2 regions of the Zhongshania borealis genome follow, and region 1 is predicted to be linked to the other one. Evidence: riboswitches for the same ligand, from Rfam matches in the RefSeq annotation. Region 1 holds a riboswitch; the other holds the start of a gene.
The links. A riboswitch is a leader RNA that binds a small molecule or an ion and turns the genes downstream of it on or off. The one in region 1 is predicted to bind thiamine pyrophosphate.
Positions count from the first base shown of each region.

Region 2: it holds a riboswitch for thiamine pyrophosphate, as region 1 does, so the genes downstream of both, thiC (phosphomethylpyrimidine synthase ThiC) here and ABD836_RS05890 (TonB-dependent receptor) in region 1, are expected to answer to the same signal.

Region 1 covers NZ_BAABDM010000001.1:1,248,425-1,255,735, reverse strand. The annotation lists gene gloA2 (SMU1112c/YaeR family gloxylase I-like metalloprotein) at 1-110, shown strand, start outside; gene ABD836_RS05905 (phosphotransferase) at 117-1,004, opposite strand; gene pnuC (nicotinamide riboside transporter PnuC) at 985-1,617, opposite strand; gene ABD836_RS05895 (YkoF family thiamine/hydroxymethylpyrimidine-binding protein) at 1,610-1,873, opposite strand; gene ABD836_RS05890 (TonB-dependent receptor) at 1,934-4,096, opposite strand; TPP riboswitch at 4,148-4,255, opposite strand; gene ABD836_RS05885 (class I SAM-dependent DNA methyltransferase) at 4,360-5,103, opposite strand; gene ABD836_RS05880 (DHA2 family efflux MFS transporter permease subunit) at 5,132-6,682, opposite strand; gene ABD836_RS05875 (HlyD family secretion protein) at 6,657-7,311, opposite strand, start outside.
Region 2 covers NZ_BAABDM010000002.1:54,120-61,430, reverse strand. The annotation lists gene purT (formate-dependent phosphoribosylglycinamide formyltransferase) at 1-1,045, shown strand, start outside; gene ABD836_RS06520 (Ig-like domain-containing protein) at 1,185-2,846, opposite strand; TPP riboswitch at 3,106-3,216, shown strand; gene thiC (phosphomethylpyrimidine synthase ThiC) at 3,335-5,230, shown strand; gene thiO (glycine oxidase ThiO) at 5,267-6,373, shown strand; gene thiS (sulfur carrier protein ThiS) at 6,391-6,594, shown strand; gene ABD836_RS06500 (thiazole synthase) at 6,701-7,311, shown strand, end outside.

The DNA of each region.
Region 1 (7,311 bases):
GCGTTGACGTTGAGCCAATAAGAGTTGATGAATTTACTTATAAGGCGTTTACCTTTTTTAAAGATCCCGATGGTTTGCCGCTGGAGGTTTATGAGCAGGCTATTGATTAACGGTACTTATTTTCGTTTGCTCTGAGTCTCGTTCGAGATAAAGGCGTTTAAAGCACGAATTTGTGCTGCGATCTCCCGCGCGGTGCTGGCTTGATTCATTGCACCGGCGCAATACTGTACCCCATACCAAAGCACGCATAAGTAGCCATAGATAATTTTCCAGTGATGTAGGCGCTGCCAATCTCGCTGGGCAAGTGGGCGATCGAGGTATTTTGTAAGCAGTGCTTGCTGCTGATCCGCATCTAATTTATTGCCTTCAATGATCACCGCGAGTTCGTAGAATGGATCGCCCATGGCGGCGTATTCCCAATCTATGGCGAAAAGTTCGCCCGCTTTGTTAATGAGGTTCGATGCTAGCAAGTCGTTATGACAGAGTACGTCACCGGTATTCAACGTCATGGCGCTGCTAATGTGCGGCTGTATTTTGGTGCGCAGAATGTTGAATTGTTCGGTAAATTCTGCGTGATCGAGCATGGCGGCTAAGTAATACGCGATCTTATCATCAAGGTTTAATTTGGCTTGAATGCTGGGCAATTGGTGAATACTACGAAGTAAGAGGGCGAGTTGCGCTAGGCTGTTGGGCGTATTTGCTGACCATGTGCTATCGCCGAGATAGCAACTTACCATGTATTGCTGTTGGGGGTCTGTGTACACCAGTGGCGCGCAGAGCCGAGCCTTGTTAGCGTGGTTTAGTGCTTGTGTTTCGGCCTTGCGATTCAGGTTTAGCGCGCCGCTAATAGCGGAATTTTTACGCAGTACCAAAAGCGTATTGTCTGCGTTGATTAAGTAGCTGTGGTTTGTCAGGCCGCCAAGTAGCTGCCGAATGACGGCAGGTTGGGTAGTTGCCCAACGCCGCCAGTCCCCCGGAATAATATTAGCTAGCGACATGCTCATGCTGTTGCTCGCGTTTGTAAATGGCATACCACTGATAAAAGCCGACAATCACCAGTACAACGTAAATCATAAATAATAGCGCGGTGAGGTAGAGTCCGCGATCTAGGTATAGGTAAACTGAGGCAGCGTCGATAACAATCCAGTAGATCCAATTCTCCAACACTTTGCGGGTTACCATATAGGTCGTGATAACGGCGCCCCAGGTGGTGAAGGAGTCCAAGTAGGGCAGCGCGGCCTCGGTATTTTGTGCAAGACCATAGCCAAAGACAAGTGTTAGCACGCCAACAGTGGCGAAGACTATTAGATGGGTTTTGACTGACCAGCAATGAATGGCAAGGTCCTGTTGTTTGTCGGCGTGGTGTCGCCATTGCCACCAGCCATACACGGCCATGAACAAGTAGAAGACTTGCAGGGCAGATTCCATCAGCAAGCTCACATCCCAAAATAAAAATAAGTAAATGGTGGTGCTGATGAATGCGGCATACCAACAGCTGATGTGTTCCTTCATGGCGAGGAGCAAATAGGCCAGGGCTAATATCACGGCAAGGAGCTCCCACAGTGACATGGCGAGTGCGGCGGCTTTAATCGCGCTTACTGTATCGGGGTTAAGCATTGTCTGTAGCCGGGCTTAAGTCGCCATCGATAAACTTACACACGAATATGGCGCGGCCAAATTGCTCGTAGGATTTACGTATTTCTTGTTTGATGACATCCATGACCAAATCATAGTCACCGAATATTTGGGTACTCATGGTGTTGGTTAATATCTGTAATTTTGGATGGGTGTTTAAACGGTCGATAAAATTCTGGATAGCGGGAATGTACTCATCCTTTAAGGGGTACATGCTAATTTCAACTGAAAGATTCATATTGGGGGTCCAATGCGCTATTTGTCTGGAAATAGGGCGGCATTACACCGCCTTGGCGTTTTAGAAGCTGTAGTTAGCAGATATGCCGGCAACTCTAGGTTCGCCGAGTTGGTAATAGGTTTCGGGTACGTAGTTTTTGGCGGGGTCGTTGCCAAAGGCATTGCTAAAATAAAAACCGCGGGTTTGGACGTCGTCATTCGCCAGATTACGCCCCCAGAGTGATACGTCCCAGTTGCTACCTTGGTATGTTAGGCGTGCATTGACCAGCTCATAACTCGCCGATTTTTCATTGTGGCTATTGGAAAAATAGAATTCGTCCTTGCCTTCGACTTCTACGCGCAAGACAAGATTAGCCATAAGCGCGACTTCGCTGCCGATAAAGAATTGGTAATGGGGCGCGTGAGCAACTTCACGGCCATCCATGTCGACTGGCGGTAGCGCTGCGCCAGTATTATCGTCCTTGGCATCGACATGGGTGACGCTGGTGAAGTCCCTAAATTCGGCGCTCAGCCAGCCCGCAGCGGCAAACAGGCGAATGGTATCGCTGGCCAGATAATTCATCTCAAGCTCTAGGCCCGTAGTTTTGCCTTTGGCGGCATTGCTCAGGTAATCGTCGAATGAATAATTATTGGGATCGAAAATCGACTGTTTGGCTTGGACGTCGCTGCGGTCTTGGTAGAATGCTGCTACTTGGGCTTGCAGGCGATTGTCTAGCCAACTGCCTTTGAGGCCCAATTCGTAATTCAGCATATGCTCAGTGTCAAACTCATACATATCTGGCGTAATTTCAGAATTGGTGGTCGATGCAGAAATGATACGGCCGTTCACGCCGCCCGCTTTATAACCACGAGACAAGGTGCCGTAAATTAATGTGTCATTGCTGTACTGGTATTCAAGGGTGATATTGCCGCCCCATAAATTCTCATCGTTGTTTGATTCTACTGCTAAGGAGTCGCTGTAGTCGGCATTGCGTTGTTCAACTCTTAGGCCGCTTACTAAGTCGACGCTTGGGCTCAGCTTGCTGCGTAGTTGGCCGTAGAGGGCATAATTTTCGGTATCAAATTGGCTGGTAAAATTGCCGTTTGGCATAAGATCTTTGGTTTTATTTCTGCTCAGTTCTTCAGTCTCATTACGGAGAAAGGCACCAGCTACCCAGCTGGTGCTGTCATTGAATAAGGAGGATTGCGCTGTGGAAATAAACCGAAAATCTGCACTTATATTGTCTTTGTCACGCTGATAGTTGTCGGCCGAGCTGAATTCATATGGGTGGTAGCCAACGTGAGCCCAGTCTTCATCGTAGCCATACTCGGTGCTTGAATCGGCAATACTGAGCACCGATTCAAGGCTAAAGCGCTGGCTGGCCGACCAATTGGTAACAATAGAGCCCGCCACGGATTCTTGGCTGTCGTGACCTGGTTGGTCAGATAATGTGGTGCGGGTATTGTTTAGTGAAAATGCGTCATAGCCGTTGTCGGCGTTGAGGTATACCAGTGAGAAATCCAACAGCAGGTCGTCGGCGGCTTGGTAGCGGATTTTACCGCGCAAGATCGACTCATCAATATTGTTGACGTCGTCGCGATCTAAAAACCGGTTTTTGATATAGCCATCGCTTTGCTGATTTTGTGTGGCGACACGGTAGCTTAGCTTTTCATTTAGGGGCCCGCTGGCGACAAGGCCAAGTTTGTAGCTATTGTATTGCGCAGCTTCGACTGAGACTCTTAATAATGGTGAGGCTGAGGGTGCTGAACTGCGCATTGTAATGAGGCCAGCAAGGCCATTGGCGCCATATTCGGTCCCTTGTGGGCCGCGCAATACTTCTACTTGGTCTATGTCGAGCGTACTGGCTGCCAAGCCCAAGCCGCTGAAATCCACGCCGTCAATAATAAGTCCAACCGAGGGGCTAATGGGATCGATAAATTGACTGCGTTCGCCAATGCCGCGAATTTGAAAGAAACGGCCCCGGGACGCGCCGGCCGAAAAATTAACATTGGGCGCCATGTTCAAGAGTTGTTCGATATTGCTCGCGCCTCTTGCCGCAATGTTTGACGCATCGAATACGCTAACGCTACTGGCAAGGTTGAGTAGGCTGGTGTCGCGAAATTGGCTGGTGACAATCACTTCTTCGATTTTTAATGCGTCTGCAGCATAAGCGGCGTTACTGGCCATGATAGCAGTAAGACTAATGGCGTAGGCTAAGGTGTGGGGCTTGGCTAGGTGTTTCATGGTTCTCTCTCGGGTGGTGCTGAAGTGAAAGAGACCCGGTGTGCGACGTGAAGAGGATTGTTGACCTATTCCTACGCCGGTATTAACCGGATCAGGTTCAAGGGTTTGCATTGGTGTCTCCAATGGCATCTCAGGCCGTAGCCACCCCTTAGGTTTTGCTGGCGGATAATAACAGAAATACCGCTAAGCTGGAATGTTGTCAGCTTGGCGTCCGCCGCGCGTTCTCGCGATTACATGGGCACTGAAAAGTATATTTTTGCGGCTTATATTTTTACACAGCAAAAAATTGCATTGCCTGATGTTGTGTCCCAAAGAATGAGCTTGTCATAATCATGCTCAAAGATGTGTACTTCGAAATAAGGTTCGAGCAGCGCTTTTAATTCATTAAAACTAACGGCAACCATGGGATGTTCGTCTTGCCAGACCTGCGTGATGTTGTTGGTGGTTTTTTCAATTTTTAAGCGTAGTGACTGCTTATCGCCCTGGCCGTCGTAGCGCCAGCCGGAGCTAAAGCTAAAATGGCTGCCATCTTGTTCGGCGGTATGGCGTACAAATGCGGTGGTATCGATTTTATGTTTGTCGACGCTATTAAAGCAAAAGACCCCGCCGGTGTTCAGCGCGCGGTGGACGCTGACAATGCAAGCTTTTAGCTGATCGATACTGCCGCTGTAGTGAATGGAATACAAAAAGCACGTAATTAAACCCAGCGGGTTATCGACACCAAAATTGCACATGTCCTGCAGGCTGAAGTCGGCGTTGGGGCAGCGCTGTCGGGCAATGTCTAGCATGGGCTGGTTAATATCTAAGCCGCTACTTTGGAAGCCAAAGTCGGCAAAGTGTTGAACATGCGGCCCGGTGCCGCAGGCAAGGTCGAGATGGCTAGCGCGATCGTTGCCGAAGATTTGATGCAGTCTGCGCACGCAATTGCTTTGGGATGTGTAGTCGATGTCGGCACACATTAGGTCGTAGTAGCCGGACAGATCAGTGTATAGGGCGTTCGTGGTCATTTTGAGGGGGTGCTTAGACGTCAGTGTGCTAGTTGGTGGCCCTATTATTCAGGTGTATTGGTTTCAGTAATAGAGGCAGGATGGAAATTAACAGCAGAAGTATGGCCATGGCATAGAAGTTATCCAAGTAGGCGATCATGCTTGCTTGCCGCTGAATCTCCAAGTCGACTAATTGTAGAGCTGCTGTCCCGGTGTCGCCTAATCGCGCGGCGGCGGTGAGGGGATCTATTCCGGGCAGGCTGTAGGGGGTGATATGGCTGCTTAAGTCGGCATGACTAATTTGGCTATTGCGCGAGATTAGGGTAAATATGGCCGAGATACCAAAGCTACCGCCAATATTGCGCACTAGGTTTAGCAGGCTAGAGCCGTCTGGTCGAAATTGCTGCGGTAGGGTGGAAAACGCAGCCATTGTTGCTGGGGTGAATAGCAGGCCAAGGCCTAAACCCTGTATGAATCCTGACGAGAGAATTGGCCCAGAATCCATTTCAAGGGACCATGTCACCATCATTGCGAGTGCTGCAGCACAAATTAGGTAGCCGGCACTCATTAAGTAGCGCAGGTCCATGTGTTGCATTAAACGCTTGGCGATAAACATGCTAATCATTATGCCTAAGCCTCGCGGCATGAGTAGCAAGCCGGTATCGATGGTGCTGTAGCCAAACAGATGCTGAAACATGGTTGGCAATACGGAGGCGATGGCGACATTGGCTAAGCCAAGAATTAACATGATGGTGAGGCCACCAAGGAAGTTCTTATCTTTTAGCAAGCCGGATGGGAAGAGCGGGTTTGCCGTTGAGCGCGAATGGATTAAAAATATCCATATTGCCGACAGCGCAATAATCAGTTCGATAATGATTTCCCATGAGTCGAACCAGTCTTTATGTTGGCCGCGATCTAGCATCAACTGCATAGAAACAAGGGCAACGGCCAAAACTATAAAGCCAAAGCGGTCTAATCGGCGTGGCACAATAGGCCGCGAGGGCAGTAACCACGCAAGTATAATTAATGTTGGAATACCGATCGGCAAATTAACATAAAAGACCCAACGCCAACTGAGGGTGTCGGTGAGTATGCCGCCGAGCATGGGTCCAGTAATGGGGGCAATCATTACCACCATTCCCATCATCGACATGGCTGAGGCCTGTTTGCTGGGCCGGTTAATGTCGAACAGAATTGTTTGCGACATCGGACCGATAAACGCCGCGCAGGCGCCTTGTAGCACTCGGAAAAACACCATTTGCGTCAAGGATGTTGCCGCGCCACAGAGCGCAGAGGCAATTAAAAATCCGCCAACGGCATACAGAAAGGTTGTGCGCGAACCGAGTTTGTCTGAAACCCAGCCAACCAACGGGATCGTCATTACCGTGGCGATGATATAGCTGGTTAATATCCAGCTAACCGTGTCCATGGTGGCGCCAAGGCTGGACTGCATATGCGGCAGTGCGACGTTGGCGATGGTCATGTCAAGGATCTGCATGACCGTGACCATCATCACCGCCGCCATTAATACGCCGTGGTGGCGGGCGGTGAGGGCAGGTTCGTCGTTTGCGGTGTTACTCCCCAGTGTTGATTCGGACATTGACCGAAAGCCCCGCAATCAGTTGCCGGTCGGGCTTGTTGTCAATGCTTATCCGCACAGGTACGCGCTGGGTCACTTTTATCCAGTTGCCGTTGGCGTTTTGGGCTGGGAGTATTGAAAATTCAGAGCCGGTGCCAGCGCCGATACTTGCTACTTTGCCAGTGAGCTTCATTTCAGGGTAGCTGTCTACGCTGATATCGGCAGTCTGGCCAACGCGAATCTGACTGAGGTCAGTCTCTTTGAAATTCGCTTCTACCCAGCTGTGATCTGCTTTTACAACGCTAACGGCGGGTAGACCCTGCACCATTAACTGGCCGATTTGGAGGCGGTCCATTTGGCTGACCACGCCGCTGATCGGCGAACGTATCTCGGTACGAGACAGATTTAACTGTGCTTTTTCGAACTGTACTTTGGCGGCGAGAAGGGCGGGGTACTCCCCCGATTCTGCGCTTCCGCTAGACAGTGCGGCCTTCGCTTGTTCGGCGTCGGCTTTCGCGGAGGCGAGTCTGGCAATGGCTTGCGATAGCGCGTGTTCAGCGGCGCGCAGTGCCGATTGGCTGGTAACGCTGGTTTTGTCTAAGTCGCGCTGGCGCTGATATTCGCGCTGGTAGTAGGCGACCTCTTCCTCT
Region 2 (7,311 bases), on a different contig from region 1:
TGCCGATCGCAGCTACACTTTTTCGATGCTCGATGGCGCGGAATTGCGGCGAGTCATTGAATTAGAAAAACCTGATTATATCGTTCCAGAAATTGAAGCCATTGCCACGGACACCTTAGTCGAACTAGAGCGCGAAGGTTATAACGTGGTGCCGACGGCGCGGGCAGCACAGCTGACTATGAATCGTGAAGGTATTCGTCGGCTTGTGGCGGAGAAGCTGGAACTACCGACCTCGGCTTATCGCTTTGCCGATAGCAAAGAAGAGTTTGATGCGGCAGTGGCTGAAATCGGTTTGCCCTGTGTGATCAAGCCGATCATGAGCTCTTCAGGCAAAGGCCAAAGTCTTGTGCGTCGTCCCGCTGAAATAGATGCGGCGTGGACGTACGCCCAAGAGGGTGGTCGCGCCGGTGCAGGTCGCGTCATTGTCGAAGGTTTTGTCGATTTTGATTACGAGATTACCTTGCTGAGCATTCGCCATCGGAGCAGCGACGGTGAAGACACCGCAACCAGTTATTGCGCACCCATCGGTCACCTGCAGCAAGACGGTGATTATCAAGAATCATGGCAGCCGCAGCCAATGTCAGAAATTGCATTGCAACGCGCCCAGGAAATGGCTGAGCAAGTCACCACTGCGTTGGGTGGCTGGGGCTTGTTTGGTGTGGAGCTATTTGTAAAAGGCGACGAGGTAATCTTCAGTGAAGTTTCACCACGTCCGCACGACACAGGCTTAGTGACATTGATTTCTCAAGACCAATCAGAATTTGCCCTGCATGTTCGCGCAATTCTCGGCCTGCCCATCCCCAATATTCAGCAACACGGCCCATCAGCGTCGGCGGTAATGTTGGTGGAAGGAAGCTCTACACGACCCCGGTTTGGCAATCTTGATCACGCACTTGATGTGCCGAATACCCAGCTGCGATTATTTGGCAAACCCGAGGTTAGCGGCAAGCGTCGTATGGGTGTGGCGCTTGCGCGCGGCAGCGACATCGAAGAGGCTAGAGCCAAAGCGCTAGCGGTAGTGAAAGCGGTGACAGTGAGTTTGTAGCATATAGATGCGTAGTAGCGCTATTCATTGATATAAATTGTTCAACTAATAAAAACCCCGCATTGGAAAAGTGCGGGGTTTTTTTATTGGCTATATTCCCTTCGGAACGCGCGAATTTTTGTCTCGGCTATCGCCGAGTTTAATTTGCGATGAGTTCGCCGCTCGTCTCGATTCCATTAAAACGCGCGCTGACGATATCGCGACCTTCGCTCATTGCAGTAGCAAGGCCGCGAGATCCATTGGCATTGCTGAGTATCACATTGCCGGTTGTGCTGAACCAAGTAACTTGATTGCTAATGTCGCGCGTACTGTCGTCGCTGTAATGACCCGTGGCACTGATTTGTTGACTGCTGTCTAGGGCCAGTGGTGAAAGTTCGCTGAGGCTTATGGACTCTAAAACTGCGGGAGTTACCGTTAAAATTGTAGGGCTTGTTTGGTCCAGGTAAGTCGCCGTAATCGTAGTGCTAGCGACGGCGTCTTGGGATATAACGAGGCCGGATTTTCCAGCATTGCCCACAGTAGCAATATTGCTGTCGCTGCTTGACCATACGGTCTTGACCGCGTCGCTTACGTCGCGGCTAGTATTGTCAGAATAGTAGGCGATTAAACTTAGTTGTTGCTGGCTATTCGTTGGTATCGCGACTGCTGGTGGATTTAGACTCAAGCCTGTTAGTACCGCATTGTTGACCGCGACCGGGTATTCAGCATTCATTGCGCCAAGCGTAGCGCCTACAACAAGAGTGCCGGGGCTGAACGTATTTAATCTCCCGATACTGTCTGCATCATTGCTAATTTCGCCGACACTGACGTCTATATCATCGGGAAATTCCTCGACAATTGACCAGTGACAAGCATTCGTCAAATCGAGGATGCTGCCATCAGAAAAGTGTCCTATCGCCGCAAACTGCAGCTCTGAGCGAGCTGGCATTTCGTCCGAATCGGCGTTGGGAGATTCGATAGTAATACTTTCAAGGATGGCTGAACTTACGCGCAATTTCGCGGGGTTTGAAATGAGTTCACCTAGCGAGGCGCTGATATAAATCAGCTCTCCAGCGGCGTCTGTTGGTGTTGTGACTAGGCCGTCCATATCGTTTATATCAAGCTCCGAGTCATTGGCGCTCCAGCTTACGATGTTGGTAATGTCTTGCGTGCTGGCGTCGGAGTAAATGGCTGTTGCGGTGTACTGTTGCGCGTAGCCGGCGGCAATAGTTGTGCTTGCTGGCGTCACCGTGATGCTCTCGAGAATGGCATCACTAACGGCCAAGGTGGCTTTCTTGCTACTAAGTTGATGTAGCGAATTAGCGTGCACGTTGTGTTGGTTTGGAGTCGTTGGTGCCGATTTGGCTTCCTTGCCGCTAATGTTGGGAGCACCTGCATTGGCTGTCACACTTTGTTCGCTTGCTTGTGCAGTGTCCGGTTCTGGCTCGGTTATGGTGACGCCGTCTGTGACTGTGTAGGCCTTTTTCCCCTGATACACTACTGTGATGGTCGTTGTGCCAGCACTTAGACCGCTAACCAGTCCGCTTGAATCCACGCTTGCGACGGTTTCATTCGAGCTTGTCCAGCTTACTTTATCGCTGACGTCTTCCGCTGAACCGCTCGGTGACGATAGCGACGCGGTAAATTTATAGGTGTCGCCCTTGTCGAACTGCACCGTTTGAGGGCTAAGAGTTAATGCGGTAACTGAGGTTCGGGGTGTGCCTGAGCTGCCGCCGCCACAGGCGCTCAGCAAGGCCGCGATGCCAATAAACAGTAGCGTCGCGGAAATTGACCTATGAAAATAATTTAAAATAAACTGCATAAGATGTTCCTTTTTGGTGCAAATAAGTTTCGCTTTGCAATCCTTGCCGATGCGAATTCACTCTATCTGTGAGTCTGCTGATAAATATGGATGGTGGAGAGATATTGGCGATTGGGGAAAACCCTTGTCATGTCTCGATCATCGGCCTATTTAATTAAAATTCAATTAGTTGTCTGCCTATTGCAACAAGCATTTTCTGTGCCGATATTTTTCTTTGGATTGTTGGTCTTGCTATCGCTTAGTTTGCGACATACACTCATCGCTCTTGTCGGGGTGCCCGCGTAGATAATACGCAATGGCTGAGATCGTTTTCGAATCCCGTAGACCTGATCTGGATAATGCCAGCGTAGGAAACAAGATCTTCTCAGCAGAGGTCCCTCTGTCATTTGTTGTTCTGAGATCCGATCGAATTTTCCTTCTTTGGTTTTATTTTTTAAAACAGTCGAATTAAAAGACTCGCGCTAGTTTGCGCGCAAAAGGGGAAAGTAATGAGTTCTGATTATCCACTGCTTCGCGATACCGCCCAAGTTGATGCCGCCTCTGTAGAGCCCTTGCCTGGTTCATCAAAAATATATGTGCAGGGAAGTCGCGCTGATATTCAGGTGCCGATGCGGGAAATAAAACTCACGCCAACGCCAATACAGGCGACAGACGGCACAACACGCTTGGAGCCAAACGCACCAGTTCGGGTTTACGATACCTCGGGTGCTTACACCGACCCCAATGCAAATATCGATATACGAAAAGGTCTGGCGCCGATTCGTGATCAGTGGATTCTCGATCGCAATGACACCGAGTTATTGGCGGGTGACAGCTCAGAATATAGCCGTAAACGGGCAGCGGATCTGAGTTTGCAACAATTACGCTTCGATCTAAAACGAAACCCCCGCAGAGCAATGGCGGGCAAGAACGTTAGCCAGATGCACTACGCGCGCCGCGGTATTGTTACACCAGAAATGGAATACATTGCCATTCGTGAAAACATGGCCCTAGCTGCCGCGAAAGAAGCGGGTGAGCTGCCGGGTGAGTTGGGTTTTCAGCATCCGGGCAACGCGTTTGGCGCGAGTATTCCGAAAGAAATTACACCAGAATTTGTTCGCGACGAAGTAGCGCGTGGCCGCGCAATTATTCCTGCCAATATTAATCACCCCGAATTAGAACCGATGATTATTGGCCGCAATTTTTTGGTTAAAGTGAATGGCAATATTGGCAACTCTGCATTGGGTTCCTCAATTGAAGAAGAGGTTGCCAAGTTGACCTGGGGCATTCGCTGGGGCGCAGATACCATGATGGATTTGTCTACCGGCAAAAACATTCATGAAACCCGTGAGTGGATTGTGCGCAATTCACCCGTGCCAGTGGGCACAGTACCGATTTATCAGGCCTTGGAAAAAGTTGACGGTGTGGCTGAGGATTTAACGTGGGAGATTTTCCGCGATACCCTAATTGAACAAGCTGAGCAGGGCGTCGATTATTTTACGATTCACGCCGGAGTGTTGCTGCGCTATGTGCCCCTCACAGCCAAACGCGTTACCGGTATTGTGTCGCGGGGCGGCTCGATTATGGCCAAGTGGTGTTTGTCGCACCATAAGGAAAACTTTCTCTACACGCACTTCGACGACATCTGCGAGATCATGAAGGCCTACGATGTGTCCTTCTCGCTTGGTGATGGCCTGCGTCCCGGCTCGGTGGCAGACGCCAATGACGAGGCGCAGTTCGGCGAGCTTCGTACCTTGGGTGAACTCACAAAGCGTGCATGGAAGCACGATGTGCAGGTCATGATAGAAGGTCCCGGTCATGTACCCATGCAAATGATTCATGAGAATATGACCGAGCAGCTAAAGCATTGCGACGAAGCGCCGTTTTATACACTTGGCCCGCTAACTACCGATATTGCGCCTGGCTACGACCACATCACTTCGGGCATTGGCGCCGCGCAAATAGGCTGGTATGGCTGCGCCATGCTGTGTTACGTCACGCCCAAAGAGCACTTGGGCCTGCCCAATAAAGATGATGTTAAGACCGGGATTATCACCTATAAAATTGCCGCACACGCAGCGGACTTGGCAAAGGGGCATCCGGGCTCCCAGCTGCGTGACAATGCCTTAAGTCGCGCGCGGTTTGAATTTCGCTGGGAAGACCAATTTAATCTCGGCCTTGATCCCGATACGGCGCGATCCTATCACGACGAAACTTTGCCCAAGGAATCGGCCAAGGTCGCGCACTTTTGCTCTATGTGCGGGCCTAAGTTCTGCTCAATGAAAATCACCCAAGACGTTCGCGATTACGCAGCAAAATTGGAAGAGCAAGAACTCGACGCCGAGATGCAGAAAAAATCAGCAGAGTTTAAAGAGTTGGGTAGTGAGATATATCAGAAGGTGTAATGACGAGTCCGACGTCGGGGGGCTGGAGTCTGACGTATGAGCGACGCGTCCGATATCCGCCATTCGAACTGCCACTCCTTGCGCATCGGCATCGCAGGCGCAGGCCTTCTTGGTCGCTTGCTCGCATGGAAATTACTGCTGCTCGGCCATCGCGTGAGTTTGTTCGATCGCGGCAGTCGCGCCGGCGAGTTAAGTGCGGCGCGGGTGGCTGCGTCGATGCTGGCGCCCTATAGCGAAGTGGCTAGCGCTGAACGCCAAGTTTTTGATTGGGGCTTAATGGCGCTGACGTGGTGGCCAGCGCAAATTGCCTTATTAGCTCAGCAAACGGGGCAGGATATTCACTACGGTGTTGATGGCAGTATTGTGGTCGCGCATGACTTAGATAAATCCAGTCTGCGCCATTTTGAACAATGCTTACAGGCAAAAATACCAGATCGGGCGGACGGCGTTGAGCGCATAGATCGCGAACGTTTGCGAAGATTAGAACCCGAACTCGCTGAGCATTACAGTTCGGCGCTGTACCTTGTGGACGAAGGCTATCTCGATAACTCGGCATTGCTCGTCGCGCTAGAAATGGCAATTACCCAGCTTGGTGGTCAGTGGTTTGAATACAGTGAAGTGCTTGAACTTAGCCCCGGGCGCATTGTACTAAGCGGCGGCGAACAGAGCTTTGATTGGGTGGTAGACAGTCGAGGGCTCGGCGCGAAATCTCAGCTACCGGGTTTGCGAGGCGTTCGCGGCGAAGTACTTTGGGTGCATGCGCCCGAGGTGAATTTCAAACGGCCGGTGCGTTTGATGCATCCTCGTTACAAATTATATATCTCGCCGCGTCCCGGTAATTGTTATGTGATTGGCGCGACAGAAATAGAAAGTGAATCTATGCAACCGGTTACCGTGCGCTCGACCTTGGAATTAATGTCGGCGCTATACAGTGTGCACAGCGGTTTTGCTGAGGCGACCTTACTGCATGCCTTCGCACATTGTCGGCCAGCGATGCCGGATAATTTACCGATAGTTAACTGTGAGTCAGGCTTGCTCACGGTTAATGGATTATATCGTCATGGTTATCTGCTTAGCCCGCAGCTAGTGGAGAAAGCCTTAGCGATGTTCACAGAACAAACTGAAAATAGTGTTGCAGTGTAGCGGGAAAGAAGGCGCAAATGATTTTAATTAGTTTGAATAATGAGTCCCGTGAATGTGATTCGGAGCTTGCCTTGGCAGCGCTTTTGCCGGCATGGGGTTTTGATTGGAAAAAAATTGCGGTGGCTATCAACGGTGATTTTGTTCCCCGCTCGCAGTACTCGAGTTTGCGATTAAATGCCGGCGATCAAGTGGATGTATTGGCGCCTGTTCAGGGCGGGTGATTTTGGGCCGGACGTCTAAATCAGATGTCAGGCGACACGTTCACAGGGCTTCCAGGTCGACGCCAGACCCCCGACGTCCGACGAATAAATACAGAGCTATAAAATGATGACACCACAGCCAGACAACTGGACTCTCTACGGACAAACTTTCCAAAGTCGTCTCCTCATTGGCAGCGCACTATATCCTTCGCCTTCGGTAATGAGTGAAGCTATCACCGCGTCGGGATCGGAAATCATAACTGTATCGCTGCGCCGTCAGTCGCCAAGTGAGGCGGGTGGTGAAGGTTTTTGGCAGCAGTTAAAAAGTTTGAATAAAACTTTTTTGCCGAATACGGCGGGTTGCCACAGCGTGAAAGAAGCGGTGACTTTGGCGCAGATGTCGCGGGAATTGTTTGAAACGGATTGGTTGAAACTGGAAGTGGTTGGCGATGATTATAATTTGCAGCCTGACCCGGTCGCGACGATTGCAGCGGCTGAACAATTGATTAAGCTCGGCTTTAAGGTGTTTCCCTATTGCACTGACGACTTAGTGATTTGTCAGCGCTTGCGCGATGTCGGTTGCGAGGTTTTGATGCCCTGGGGTTCACCTATTGGCACCGGGCGCGGCTTGATGAATCCCTATAATTTACAAACCATTCGTGAGCGTATTCCTGAACTGCCGCTAATTGTTGATGCCGGTATTGGCAAACCTTCCCATGCCGTTCAAGCATTGGAGTT